DNA from 4 places in the Pseudoalteromonas sp. ABE4_541 genome. Region 3 is predicted to be linked to each of the others. Evidence: predicted binding sites of a transcription regulator. Region 3 holds the regulator's gene; each other region holds the start of a gene.
What was found. Region 3 encodes sigma-54, which starts transcription at its own class of promoters, with help from an activator protein. Its sites were predicted from a motif close to GTTGGCACGNNNNTNGNNT; they were not measured.
Positions count from the first base shown of each region.

Region 1: the regulator sigma-54 is predicted to act here: its motif matches at 1,728-1,746, upstream of ACW689_RS03010 (DUF3192 domain-containing protein).
Region 2: the regulator sigma-54 is predicted to act here: its motif matches at 1,587-1,605, upstream of ACW689_RS17815 (YggN family protein).
Region 4: the regulator sigma-54 is predicted to act here: its motif matches at 1,634-1,652, upstream of ACW689_RS08680 (P-II family nitrogen regulator).

Region 1 is NZ_JBSVEM010000002.1:77,448-80,619, reverse strand. It holds gene ACW689_RS03020 (response regulator) at 1-385, shown strand, start outside; gene ACW689_RS03015 (GGDEF domain-containing response regulator) at 386-1,288, shown strand; gene ACW689_RS03010 (DUF3192 domain-containing protein) at 1,318-1,692, opposite strand; gene ACW689_RS03005 (D-2-hydroxyacid dehydrogenase) at 1,837-2,784, opposite strand; gene zntR (Zn(2+)-responsive transcriptional regulator) at 2,855-3,172, shown strand, end outside.
Region 2 is NZ_JBSVEM010000021.1:66,210-69,381, forward strand. It holds gene ACW689_RS17800 (LysR family transcriptional regulator) at 1-578, shown strand, start outside; gene ACW689_RS17805 (glutathione peroxidase) at 619-1,104, shown strand; gene ACW689_RS17810 (PA3496 family putative envelope integrity protein) at 1,146-1,328, opposite strand; gene ACW689_RS17815 (YggN family protein) at 1,643-2,440, shown strand; gene ACW689_RS17820 (diacylglycerol/lipid kinase family protein) at 2,482-3,172, opposite strand, start outside.
Region 3 is NZ_JBSVEM010000015.1:26,246-29,417, reverse strand. It holds gene lptB (LPS export ABC transporter ATP-binding protein) at 1-423, shown strand, start outside; gene ACW689_RS14640 (RNA polymerase factor sigma-54) at 479-1,984, shown strand; gene hpf (ribosome hibernation promoting factor) at 2,012-2,299, shown strand; gene ptsN (PTS IIA-like nitrogen regulatory protein PtsN) at 2,302-2,754, shown strand; gene rapZ (RNase adapter RapZ) at 2,773-3,172, shown strand, end outside.
Region 4 is NZ_JBSVEM010000007.1:50,681-53,852, forward strand. It holds gene ACW689_RS08675 (ammonium transporter) at 12-1,241, opposite strand; gene ACW689_RS08680 (P-II family nitrogen regulator) at 1,252-1,590, opposite strand; gene ACW689_RS08685 (S10 family peptidase) at 1,892-3,172, shown strand, end outside.

The DNA of each region.
Region 1 (3,172 bases), on a different contig from region 3:
GATTTCGCAAACACAACTACAAGCGGCATTGCAAACTTACATGCACTCAGATGAAGTCTTTTTTGACAATGAATTAGCTTTGCAGCAAATGATGGGCAGTGATAAATTTCTTGATAGCATGCTGGATAAATTTGCGCTAATGTGTGCTGAGTATTTATCCAAACTCGAGCAAGACGGCGATGATATGCAACTTGAAACTGTTGCACACAGTGTAAAAGGAGCGGCCGGAGGAATTGGCTTTATTGCATTATCAGAAGCTGCGAAAGCGCTAGAGTGGCATTTAAAAGAATTTGGCTCCTTACAACAGCCTGCTTTGAAAGAAGTATTTGTTAAGCGATTAAATCAGGTAAAACAGTTTATACCTATGAGGTATCGAGGCGCATAAATGCAAGACAAAGGACGAGTTTTAGTCGTTGATAGTGATCCCTTAAACCGAGTTGTGTTAGAAAACACTTTGGCTGATGAGTGTTATTTGACCTTGCTTGAGTCTAGTGAAGAAGCAATGAGCTTCCTTGCCACGCACAATGTTGACTTAATCATTACAGATCTCAAACAAACTGACCGACAAGGTGTGGTCTTGTTACAAAGACTTAAAGATGCCCCTTCGACGTATATGATCCCAGTGATCATCATCTCAGCCAGTAATAGCTACAGTGATGAAGCACAAGGTTTGCAAATGGGGGCGGTTGACTACATTACGAAACCCTATAGCCCTCTGATTGTTAGAGCCAGAGTAAAAATTCACTTGTCACTTAAGAAAAAAAGAGACTTGCTTGAGAAGTTAGCCTCTATTGATGGCTTAACTGAATTACCAAATAGGCGCTTGTTTGATGAGCACCTAGCAAAAAGCTGTCGTACCTGTCATGCATCAGAGCAAAATCTCAGCTTGATGCTGATTGATATCGACTTTTTTAAAAATTATAACGACGCTTATGGGTATGCTTCGGGTGACGAATGTTTGATTAAAGTCGCTCACGCACTTAATTTAGTTGTTAATGAATATAATGGTTTCTTAGCGCGCTTTGATGGAGTTCGGTTTGCTGTACTGGCCGTAGGTTGTACTCATGAGGCGGTGCTGGAATTTGCCCATGCGTTGCATGACGCAGTCGATCAATTGTTATTGCCTCATCGGCGCTCACCAATATGTGCGCATGTAAGTGTTAGTATTGGTATTGCGTATATCAAGGGCCAATCTGGCACCGATGTGAATACTTGCTTACAGCATGTCAATGATGCTTTGTCTGAAGCGCAAAATAATCAACAAAGGCTGGTATTAAAGAGCCGCTAATCGAGAGATCAGCGGCGTATTCTATTAGCTTATAAAATATTTGCCATCGCGGTGTCGCCAAAACCAACGAGTAGGTTGTTTTTGAATACTAGCGGTGTGCACTCATCCTTCGTTACTTTGCCATCTGAGTGCTTGCTGTTGGTTGCAAAAAATAGCACTTGGTAAACATCATCACCTTTTTTGACCAACTCAGTAAAGTCAGGGGTATTGAATCGGCTTAAAACGTCTTGATAACTCGTTCCCATGCTTAGCTGAGAAATTTTTTGACGATTATCTCTTTGTGTTTTTTGCCAGTTGTTATGATCGTTTGCCCAACCACTTTCGACTTCACCATCAGAGATAGCAACAACACAACCAGATAACATAGGCACAGCGAGTGCAGCAACAATAAGTAATTTTTTCATTATAATAACTTCCTTCGTGAATATGGTTTCTACTAAAGCAAATATATTGCCAATAATATCAATTTCTACAATATCAATACGTTGTGTTTTCCTGTCCGTATTCGGAAACTTCGAACTTCGCGTAAATTGCTAATTTTTAGCTAATTAAACCACTCTGTTGGTCTGCTTGTTATTGCAAAAGTCAGCAATGTTTTGAGCAATGCCCGCGACCAATCGAGTGATAGATTCGTTACTGGCCCATGCCACATGCGGTGTAACTAACAAATTATTTCCTTGGTATTGAATGAGAGGGTTATCTGCATTTGCCGGTTCTTCGCTCAGTACATCAGTGGCTGCCCCTGCGATCATTTTCTTGTTTAGTGCTTTTGCGAGTGCATGTTCGTTCACAATACCACCACGAGCGGTATTAATTAAAATAGCTGAGGACTTCATCAGCGCTAATGTATCAAGATCAAATAAATTTTCAGTGTCACTGGTAAGCGGACAATGAATCGATACTATGTCGGCTTGTTTTACTGCATCAATAAATGGCACTCTACCAGCGCGAGTATCGGGGCGTTGACGTTGTTCTGCTACCAGCACCTGCGCACCATAAGCTTTAGCAACTTGGGCAACGGCTTGACCGAGTGTACCAAAACCAATGATTGCAATTTTTTTGCCATAAATTTCAGTGATCGTATGATCGAGCCGACAAAACATAGCACTTTTTTGCCACTCGCCTACTTGGCAATCGTGCGCATAGCGATGCACATTACCAAGTAAATTACTGATCAGTGCAAAGGTATGTTGTACTACCGAAGGAGTAGAGTAGCCAGCGACATTGGTTACTGCTATGTCAAATGACTTAGCGGTGTTTAAATCAATATTGTTAGTGCCGGTGGCCGCTACGCAAATGAGCTTTAGATTGTTGAGCTGTTGCATGATTTGTGCACCAATTACCACTTTATTGGTAATAACGACATGTGCATCTCTACAGCGCTCAATCACTTCCTCGCTTTGGGTGTGAGCGTATACGGTGAGTTGTCCGAACTGCTGAAGTGGCTCCAGAGAGACTTCGCCGAGGGTTTGTGCATCCAATAATACAATATTCATATTTCTCTCTAAAAAGCTTGACCTTGGTGTTTACTCTAAGGTTTATACTTTACCATGAACTTAGGAGAGAATGATGAAAATTGGCGTGTTAGCAAAGCAATTAGGCGTATCAACAGATACGCTTCGGTATTATGAACAACATCAGTTATTGATGCCTTCTGGGCGTAGTGATGCCGGCTACCGTGTCTATGATGAAGCGCAGCTCAAGCAGATGCAATTTATTTTACGGGCTAAAGAGGTCGGTTTTAGTCTTAAAGAAATTCAAGAACTGTTAGAAATCAAAATAGATAAACACCAGCATAGCTGTGAGGAAGTCAAAACGATTACCTCACAAAAATTAGCGCTGGTACGAGAACGCATTGCGGAGCTACAGCGTTTTGAACAGTCG
Region 2 (3,172 bases), on a different contig from region 3:
GAGCTGGCGATTTTGTTGCCAATCAAGTCGCTCCTCGTATCGCTGAATTTTTACAGCGTTACCCCGAAGTAGAAGTCGACTTAGAGTTTAACAATCGCAATGTAGACATCATCGAAGAAGGTTTCGATTTGGCAATCCGCTTTGGCCAGTTACAAGACTCTAATCTAATAGCGCGTAAGCTTTACCAAAGACCAATGACATGGGTTGCCAGCCCTGAATACCTTCAAAAAAATGGCCCGATAATGCACCCCTATGAATTACAAAATCACAATTGCCTAACCGGCATTCATAGCCGTTGGCGCTTTATGATTTGTGAGCAACTGGAAGAGCTGAAAGTATCTGGTAACTGGCGCAGCAATAACCCTTATGCACTGATCAACGCCTGCCGCAGTGGCCTTGGAGTTGCACACTTGGCCAAAGACATTGCTCAGCCATATATCGATAACGGTCAACTTGCGTATATTTTAGAACCCTTTCAAGTCAATGATGGCGCAACATGGTTAGTCTATCCCCGAAAAGACCTCATGCCTTATCGAGTTCGCTTACTCATTGAACATTTACTCGATAGCTTTACATAACGATGATATTGTTAAATAAATACATTTAGGATCAGCTACCATGCATGAACTATATCAATTTTCAGCAAACACTTTGCAAGGCAAAGCTTTTGACTTTGCTTCATTAAAGGGCAAAGTCGTTCTCATAGTTAATACGGCTAGTCAATGTGGCCTGACACCGCAGTATGAAGGGTTACAAAAGTTACATACTGAATATGGCGAACAAGGTTTGGTGATCTTAGGCTTTCCTTGTAACCAATTCGGTGCGCAAGAACCCGGCACTGCAAAACAAATACAAGAAGGGTGCTTGATAAATTATGGTGTCGATTTCACCATGATGGAAAAGATTGAAGTGAATGGTGCACATTCACATCCTCTATTTGTCTATTTAAAAGAGGCATTGCCCGGGTTGTTTGGTAAGAATATCAAGTGGAACTTTAATAAGTTTTTAATTGGTAAAGATGGCACGCCACTTAAACGATTTGCCCCCATTACGAAACCGGAGAAACTAACAAAAGCTATCGAACGTGCACTCGCAGCAAGTTGACTTTATTGGTAGTTAAAAAGGAGGCTATCGCCTCCTTTTTACTAATCGAGATAATCGAAATCATCTTCACCTAAATTTTTGCGCAAACGCTTTTGTTCAAGATAGTCATCGAGCTTTTTCTTTACCTTCCGCTTTTGCTTATCATGCTGATTACGACCGAGGTTCTCGTACTCGTCATCTACAAAATCATCGTCAAGCGCATCATAAGAAAATGTCTTACCCACAACCCACTCCAATAAGTGTTAAATAAATAATTAATCGGCACGGACATGCTGTGCAGCAATGAACACGGTACCTAAGTGTGTATTTAGCTGGAAATCAGCCATCTTGGAAGTGAGAGTTTTTTATCGTTTTAATTAATTTATTTTATTGATGATGTTAGTTTAGTCAAAGTTGCTAAATATTAGTCAAAAATATTATTCAATGTACACCCCCCATACTGAGGTAAAAATATAAACCAATGAAAATAAACAAGTTTAAACATTGGCATCTATTTTGATTAATTAACCACATATCAATCATCGACAGGATACACATCATGAAAAAATTAGCTTTAGTTGCAGCGTTATCGGTTAGCTCGGCTGCATTTGCACATTCACCGTCTGACGAGCAGTCTATCTCATTTAATTCAGATGAATGTTCCGTAGACTTCAAAAATGACGTACGCATTACACCCGATGAGCTATTGATCACCCAAGCATCGAACCAAAGTAAATTACGCATAACTGATGCGGGGGTTATGTATATCGATGGTAAAGAAATCCAGCTCAACGAAAATCAACAACAAGCTGTCGTGAACTATGCGGATGAACTGCGTGCACAGTTACCGCAAGTGGCGAACATTGCCATAGAAGGTATTCAATTAGCAGGTGTTGCATTGAATGAAGTAGCCACTGCATTTGAGCTAAAAGAACTGGGTTCTCTGAGCACTTTATTGGAAGAAGTACAAACAGAAGTGAGTACTACTTTCTATCAACAAGGCGCCTTTGTGATGGGTGAAAAAACATTCAATGACTTCGGTAGCAATTTTGAAGAACAGTTTGAACAGCGAGTCGAGGCGGCTGTTGAAGGGGCTATGATGGAATCCATCGGTAGCATTTTGATGGCTGTCGGCTCTCAAATGATAAACTCTGGCGGAGACATGGAGAAGTTTGAGCAAAAAATGCACAACATGGGTGAGCAGATTGAAAGCAAAGTTGAAGCGCAAGCACAACAAATTGAAAAACAAGCCCATGCGCTATGTGACCAGTTTGCACTCATAGCAAAAACAGAAAGCCAATTAGAGACGCAGATCCCTGCGATGTCGGGCTACAAGCTGTTCTCAGTTAAACACTAATTTAGGCGTATCTCCCTGTAGTCGGCGTCAGCCGACTACCTTCATTTATCACTAAGCGATACCAGTAACTTTATTGCTCTGGGTGCCACGCACACATTAGCAGGTGTTTGCCCAATAACCTCTCCATCTGCCTCAATGTCTAAGTGAGGTGTTTCAATGTGAAAATGAACTATCTCCGTTTTAGATACGCAGTTATGAATTTCGTGCTTGGAGATAAGCATCAACATAAAAACCATTAGGCGTTCAAATATAGATTTGGGAGATAGTTGTATACATGTAAGCGTCCCATCGCTTGGATCTGCACTCGGCACACTCTCAATACCAGCTGCAAAGTATCGACCATTTGCAAATAACAACATCATGGTACTTTGCCTTTGACTGGAAAAGGGTGAATTGACTGTTATATTTGAAAAACCAAATAAACGCTTTAGCCCCTCCCACAGGTAGCTCAATCCATGGCGCTTACGTGTCGCAGAAATACCTTGTACCACAGCAGCACTAAAACCAAGCCCCATCATATTGATAAAATAACGACCGTTCACGCAACCTAGGTCGATATAAGTAATATTTTCGCAAAAGAGGCTATGACGCCACTGAAACTGAGTCAATCCAAATTGTCTTGCAAAATCATTACCCGTTCCTGATGGTAACAACGCGAGCCTACAATCTAGTTCAACGATTGCATTCACCACAAGATGAATCGTGCCATCTCCCCCTATAACAACAACTACC
Region 3 (3,172 bases):
ATTTTAGAAACTCGTAACTCGCTTAATAAAGAAGCACGCGAGCAAATAGTGAACGAGTTGTTAGATGAGTTTAATATTCAACACATTAGAGATAGTTTAGGTATGGCTCTGTCTGGTGGTGAGCGTCGCAGAGTAGAAATTGCTCGCGCTTTAGCCGCAAATCCTAAATTTATCCTATTAGATGAGCCTTTTGCTGGTGTTGATCCAATTTCAGTGTTAGATATAAAGAAAATTATCGAACATTTAAAAAATCGTGGCATTGGTGTACTAATCACCGACCACAATGTTCGGGAAACCCTTGATGTATGTGAAAAAGCTTATATTGTATCACATGGTGAGCTTATCGCCTCGGGCACGCCAGAGCATGTTTTGGCGGATCAAACCGTGCGAGATGTCTACCTTGGTGAGCAATTCAGGCTATAGTTAAAACATTCTAGGTCACAATAATAATAGAGATTAGAAGGATTGTTAAAGGTACATGAGGCAATCGTTACAGCTGCGCATGGGGCAGCAACTTACCATGACACCACAACTACAGCAGGCAATACGTCTGTTGCAGTTAAGTACGCTAGATCTTCAGCAGGAAATCCAAGAAGCACTGGACAGTAATCCTCTTTTGGAAGTAGAAGAATCTGACGCGGATCTCGATACCTCGTTACAAGAAAAAAACGGTAAAGATAACAGCCAAGATGATGGGCATAACGATGGCCTAGACAGTGAGTCGGTAAGCGATTATGAAATGGACTCTGATGCGGCATTAAGTAAAGATACCGTTAGTGATGAATTGGCTATGGATGTCACTTGGGACGAATACATGAGTGCGGCACCAGCCGCTAGCAGTGGCCCAATGCCTGAAGATGAAACAATTTATCAAGGTGAAACCACCGAAACCTTGCATGAATACCTTATGTGGCAGTTAGAATTAACGCCATTTAGCCCTATTGACCATGGTATCGCAGTGGCTATCGTTGAGGCCATTGATGATAACGGGACATTAACCTTAAGCACCGAAGAAATACTCGACAGCATTAATGATGGTCATTCTGGTGAGCCCATAGAACTTGATGAAGTTGAAGCCGTACTTAAACGCATTCAATTATTTGACCCTGTCGGGATTGGTGCGCGCAACCTGCAAGAATGTTTGTGTATTCAGCTCAACCAATTTGACCAAAAGACAACTCCTTGGCTGAATGAAACAAAAATGATTCTAAACGAGCACATAGATTTGCTCGCTAGCCGTGATTATCGAACGTTGATGAAAAAAACAAAGCTTAAAGAAGCCGAGTTAAAAGAAGTCATGACACTCATTCACAGCTTAAACCCAAAACCAGCAGCCAGTATCATTCGAGAAGAGTCTGAGTACGTCATTCCTGACGTATCCGTGAAAAAAATGAAAGGTCGCTGGGTGGTGGAGCTCAACCCAGAATGCATGCCAAAAATTCGCGTTAATGACCACTATGCCTCCATGTCTCGCTCTGTAAAATCAAGCTCAGATAGTCAGTTTATCCGCTCGCATTTACAAGAAGCTAAATGGTTTATTAAAAGCTTAGAGAGCAGAAATGAAACTTTAATGAAAGTTACCAATTGCATTGTGCAACAACAACAGGCATTCTTTGAGCATGGCCCTGAAGCAATGCGACCTATGGTGTTAAACGATGTTGCAGAGATGGTCGAAATGCACGAATCAACTATCTCTCGCGTAACAACACAAAAATACATGCACACACCTAGGGGCATTTTTGAGCTGAAGTATTTCTTCTCTAGCCATGTAAGTACCGAAAACGGAGGTGAGTGCTCATCAACAGCGATTCGAGCGCTTATCAAAAAGTTAATAGCTGCTGAAAATACAGCCAAGCCGCTGAGCGATAGCAAAATAGCAGACATATTAGCAGAGCAAGGAATTAAGGTGGCCCGACGCACCATAGCAAAATATCGGGAGTCGTTAGCCATTCCACCGTCTAACCAGCGTAAAAGCTTGATTTAGACGTATTACTAAAGAAGGAAAATGCTTATGCAACTAAATTTAACTGGTCGTCATGTAGAAATCACTGATTCATTAAGAGACTATGTCAACAACAAGTTTGCGAAGCTAGAAAGGCATTTTGATCACATCAATAATGTACATGTGATCTTAGATGTTGAAAAGCTGGTCCAAAAGGCCGAAGCCACCTTGCACGTAAATGGTGGAGAATTATTTGCTTCAACAGAACATCAGGATATGTACGCGGCGATCGACGGGCTTATTGATAAGCTAGATCGTCAAGTGATCAAACACAAAGAGAAGCTTACTCGACACTAATCATGAAACTAAGCTCGATTATAAACAAGGACTGCAGTAAAGCTGCGGTCCTTTTTAATAGCAAAAAACGTGTACTTGAATATATCAGTGAACTGGCGCATGAGCAGTTGCCTCAACTAAATCAGCACGATATTTTGAACGCATTAATGACCAGAGAAAAGTTGGGCAGTACAGGGATCGGCAAAGGGATCGCAATCCCTCATGGCAGAATGGCAGGTATTGAACAAGTAACAGCAATGCTGTTAGTCAACCAGCAAGGTATTCCATTCGATGCGATTGATAATAGGCCCGTAGATATTTTTCTCGCGCTCATTGTGCCTGAAGGCGATAACCAACAACATCTTAAAACGTTGGCTGAAATTGCAGACAAGCTCAACGATAAAGAGTTTTGTAAACAGCTAAGGAACGCTAGCAATGATGATGAACTTTATGAGATTATTGCTTCAGCACACTAGGTAACTAAGAGAAGCATTATGGAATTAATCATTGTCAGTGGCCGCTCTGGTTCAGGAAAATCAGTGGCGCTACGTGTACTTGAAGATCTAGGCTATTATTGCGTCGATAATATCCCCGTTAACTTACTACCTTCATTAGTTAGAAGCGTATCTGACAACTTCGATAAAATTGCGGTTAGTATAGACGTGCGCAACCTTCCAAAAGAGCAGCAAGATTTCAACGATATTCTAGAGTATCTACCGGGCTTTGCTAATCCGATGTTGTTCTACCTAGACAGTGATGATAACACCTTGATCAAGCGATTTTCTGAGACTCGTCGCTTACATCCGCTGTCGATGAACGATTTGCCATTAGATTTAGCCATTCGTGAAGAAAAACAGCTACTAGATGTGCTCACTTCACGTGCCGATGTACTTA
Region 4 (3,172 bases), on a different contig from region 3:
AATCTAGCAGCTTACTGCCCTCGCACGGTCACAAATTCAGGATAAGCGTCAATGCCGCAGTCGTGTTGATCCATGCCGTTGATCTCTTCCTCTTCACCAACTCGGATCCCCATGGTTGCTTTGAGCAGCGCCCAAACTAAGTAAGAGATAATAAATACAAAACCTAAAATACAAATTAAACCAATCAACTGATTCATAAACGTCGCATCGGAATTTGACAATGGTACCAACATAACCCCTAGCATACCGCAAGTACCATGCACTGAAATCGCGCCAACAGGGTCGTCAATTCTCGCTTTATCTAAAAAGACAATGCTAAAAACAACCAGCGAACCACCTAAAGCTCCTAACAAACAAGCAAGCAACGGGGTCGGAGATGCCGGCTCTGCGGTGATCACCACAAGCCCCGCAAGCGCACCATTTAGTACCATGGTTAAATCCGCCTTTCCCCAAAGCGCCTTACACACCAGCAGCGCAGCGACCGCGCCTGCTGCTGCCGCCGCATTAGTATTCAGCATAATTTGGCTCACGGCTATCGCATTTGCTTTATCCGCTAAGAACAACTGCGAACCACCGTTGAAGCCAAACCATCCCATCCATAAAATGAATGTGCCAAGGGTTGCCAGTGGCATATTTGAACCAGGAATTGGATAAACTTCACCATTCTTACCATATTTGCCTTTACGAGCGCCTAGCAAAAGTACACCCGATAAAGCCGCTGCAGCACCGGCACCATGCACGATAGCTGAACCTGCAAAATCAACAAAACCAAGCTGTGACAAAAATCCGCCACCCCAAGTCCAATAACCTTCAATTGGATAGATAAAGCCTGTTAGCACCACAGTAAAGGCCAAAAATGCCCAAAGCTTCATCCGCTCAGCAACAGCACCCGAGACAATTGACATGGCGGTTGCGACAAAGACCACTTGGAAGAAAAAGTCTGACTCCAGTGCATGATCCGCATCAGCGGCTGCCTCACCAATCAAGGCGCCAAAGCTTGGCACAATCCCACCTTCCGTATTACCCACATACATGATGTTGTAACCCACCAGCAAGAACATGGTGCAGGCTATAGCATACAGGGCAATATTCTTAGTCAAGATTTCAGTCGTGTTTTTGGAGCGGACTAATCCAGCTTCTAGCATCGCAAAGCCTGCAGCCATCCACATGACCAAAACACCAGAAATTAAAAAGTAAAAAGTATTGAGTGAAAATTTGAGTTCTACAATTGCGCTTTCCATCATCGGCCCCTTAAATTGCTTCTTCGTCTAATTCGCCGGTACGGATCCGCACGATTTGGTCTAAGTCATAAACAAATATCTTTCCATCACCAATTTTTCCGGTACTGGCAGCTTTGGTGAGTGTATCGACCACCCGCTGCGTGTTCTCTGCACGTGTGGCAATTTCTATTTTTATTTTTGGAATAAAATCGACCTGATACTCCGCACCACGATACAACTCGGTATGCCCTCTTTGGCGGCCAAATCCTTTGACATCAACCACTGTCATCCCTTCTACGCCTAAATCAGCTAGCGCTTCTCGTACTTCGTCCAATTTAAATGGTTTTATTATTGCACTTATCATTTTCATTGTTAGTCCCCTTAGGACAGGCTTATCCTGTTGATATCAATTAATCCAACCATCGTGCCAAAAAACAAAAACAATAACTTTCATGCACTTAAATTTATATAGCTGGATTTACAGTACAAATACGCACCATTCAAGTGCAAAATATACCTGCCTGCTCGCTGATGGTGCGCGCCATGTCATATTTCATTTTCGCGTACCTTGTTGACAACTAACTCGTCAAAGAGGCTATTTGACTCATAACCTTTGAAAGTTGCACGAAAAGCAACTTTAATATGAATATTTTTATGTTTTGGGGAAAACCATGTTTCTAACAAGAGTGCTCGTGGTGCTTACCATGCTAGTCAGCCTAGTGAGTAATGCATCTGAACATGAACGCAAAATCGATATTGATAGCCAAGTCGTAACCAACCACAAAGCAACCATTAATGGTGAAAGACTCAGTTACCAAGTCACATCAGGCACCCAGCCAGTTTGGAATGACAATGGCGAACCAATTGCAACCTTATATTACAACTACTACAAAAAAGACAAAGTAGACGACATCAGTAAACGTCCATTACTTATCTCATTTAACGGTGGCCCTGGCTCAGCTTCAGTGTGGATGCACATCGCCTACACAGGTCCCCGTATCCTAAAAATTGATGATGAAGGTTACCCAGTCCAGCCCTATGGCATCAAAGATAACCCCTATTCAATACTCGATGTGGCTGACATTGTATTTGTAAACCCTGTAAATACAGGCTATTCACGCGTATTACCAAACAAAGAAGGCAAAATGCCAAGTAAAGAAGAGCAACAAAACATGTTCTTTGGCGTGAATGCTGACATTGAATATCTCGCAAGCTGGATCAACACCTTTATAACGCGCAATAACCGTGCGTTATCACCTAAGTTTTTAATCGGTGAAAGCTATGGCACGACACGCGTTTCAGGGCTTGCCAAAGAGCTGCAAGCATCCCATTGGTGGTTTTTAAACGGTGTCATTTTGGTGTCTCCCACTGACATCGGCATCAAACGTGACGGTCCGGTAAAAGCCGCGAACCGCTTACCTTACTTTGCAGCCACCGCTTGGCACCACAAAGTGCTCCCCAGTGCATTGCAACAAAAAGATTTATTAGAAGTGCTCAAAGAAGTGGAAACATTTACACTCAATGAGTATTTACCTGCACTCGCTAAAGGTTCATTCATCAGCAAAGACGAACGAGCACGTATTGTCGATCGGGTTGCTTACTTTAGTGGCTTATCAAAACAGTTTGTATCGCAAAACAATTTAGACATTAACGATGATGCGTTTTGGAAAGAGTTACTGCGCGACAAAGGCGTTATTCTTGGTCGCTTAGATTCTCGCTATTTAGGTATCGACAAACGTGATGCCGGTGATAGCCCTGATTACTTCCCTGAATTGAGTGCTTGGCTACATGCTTTTACGCCAGCGATTAATCACTATATTCGTGAAGAGCTAAATTATAAAACAGACGTTCAGTACAACATGCTGGCAAATGTGCACCCATGGGACCGCACAAACAACCATACCGCAGAGCAACTACGCGAAGCCATGGCTGAAAACCCTTACTTAAACGTA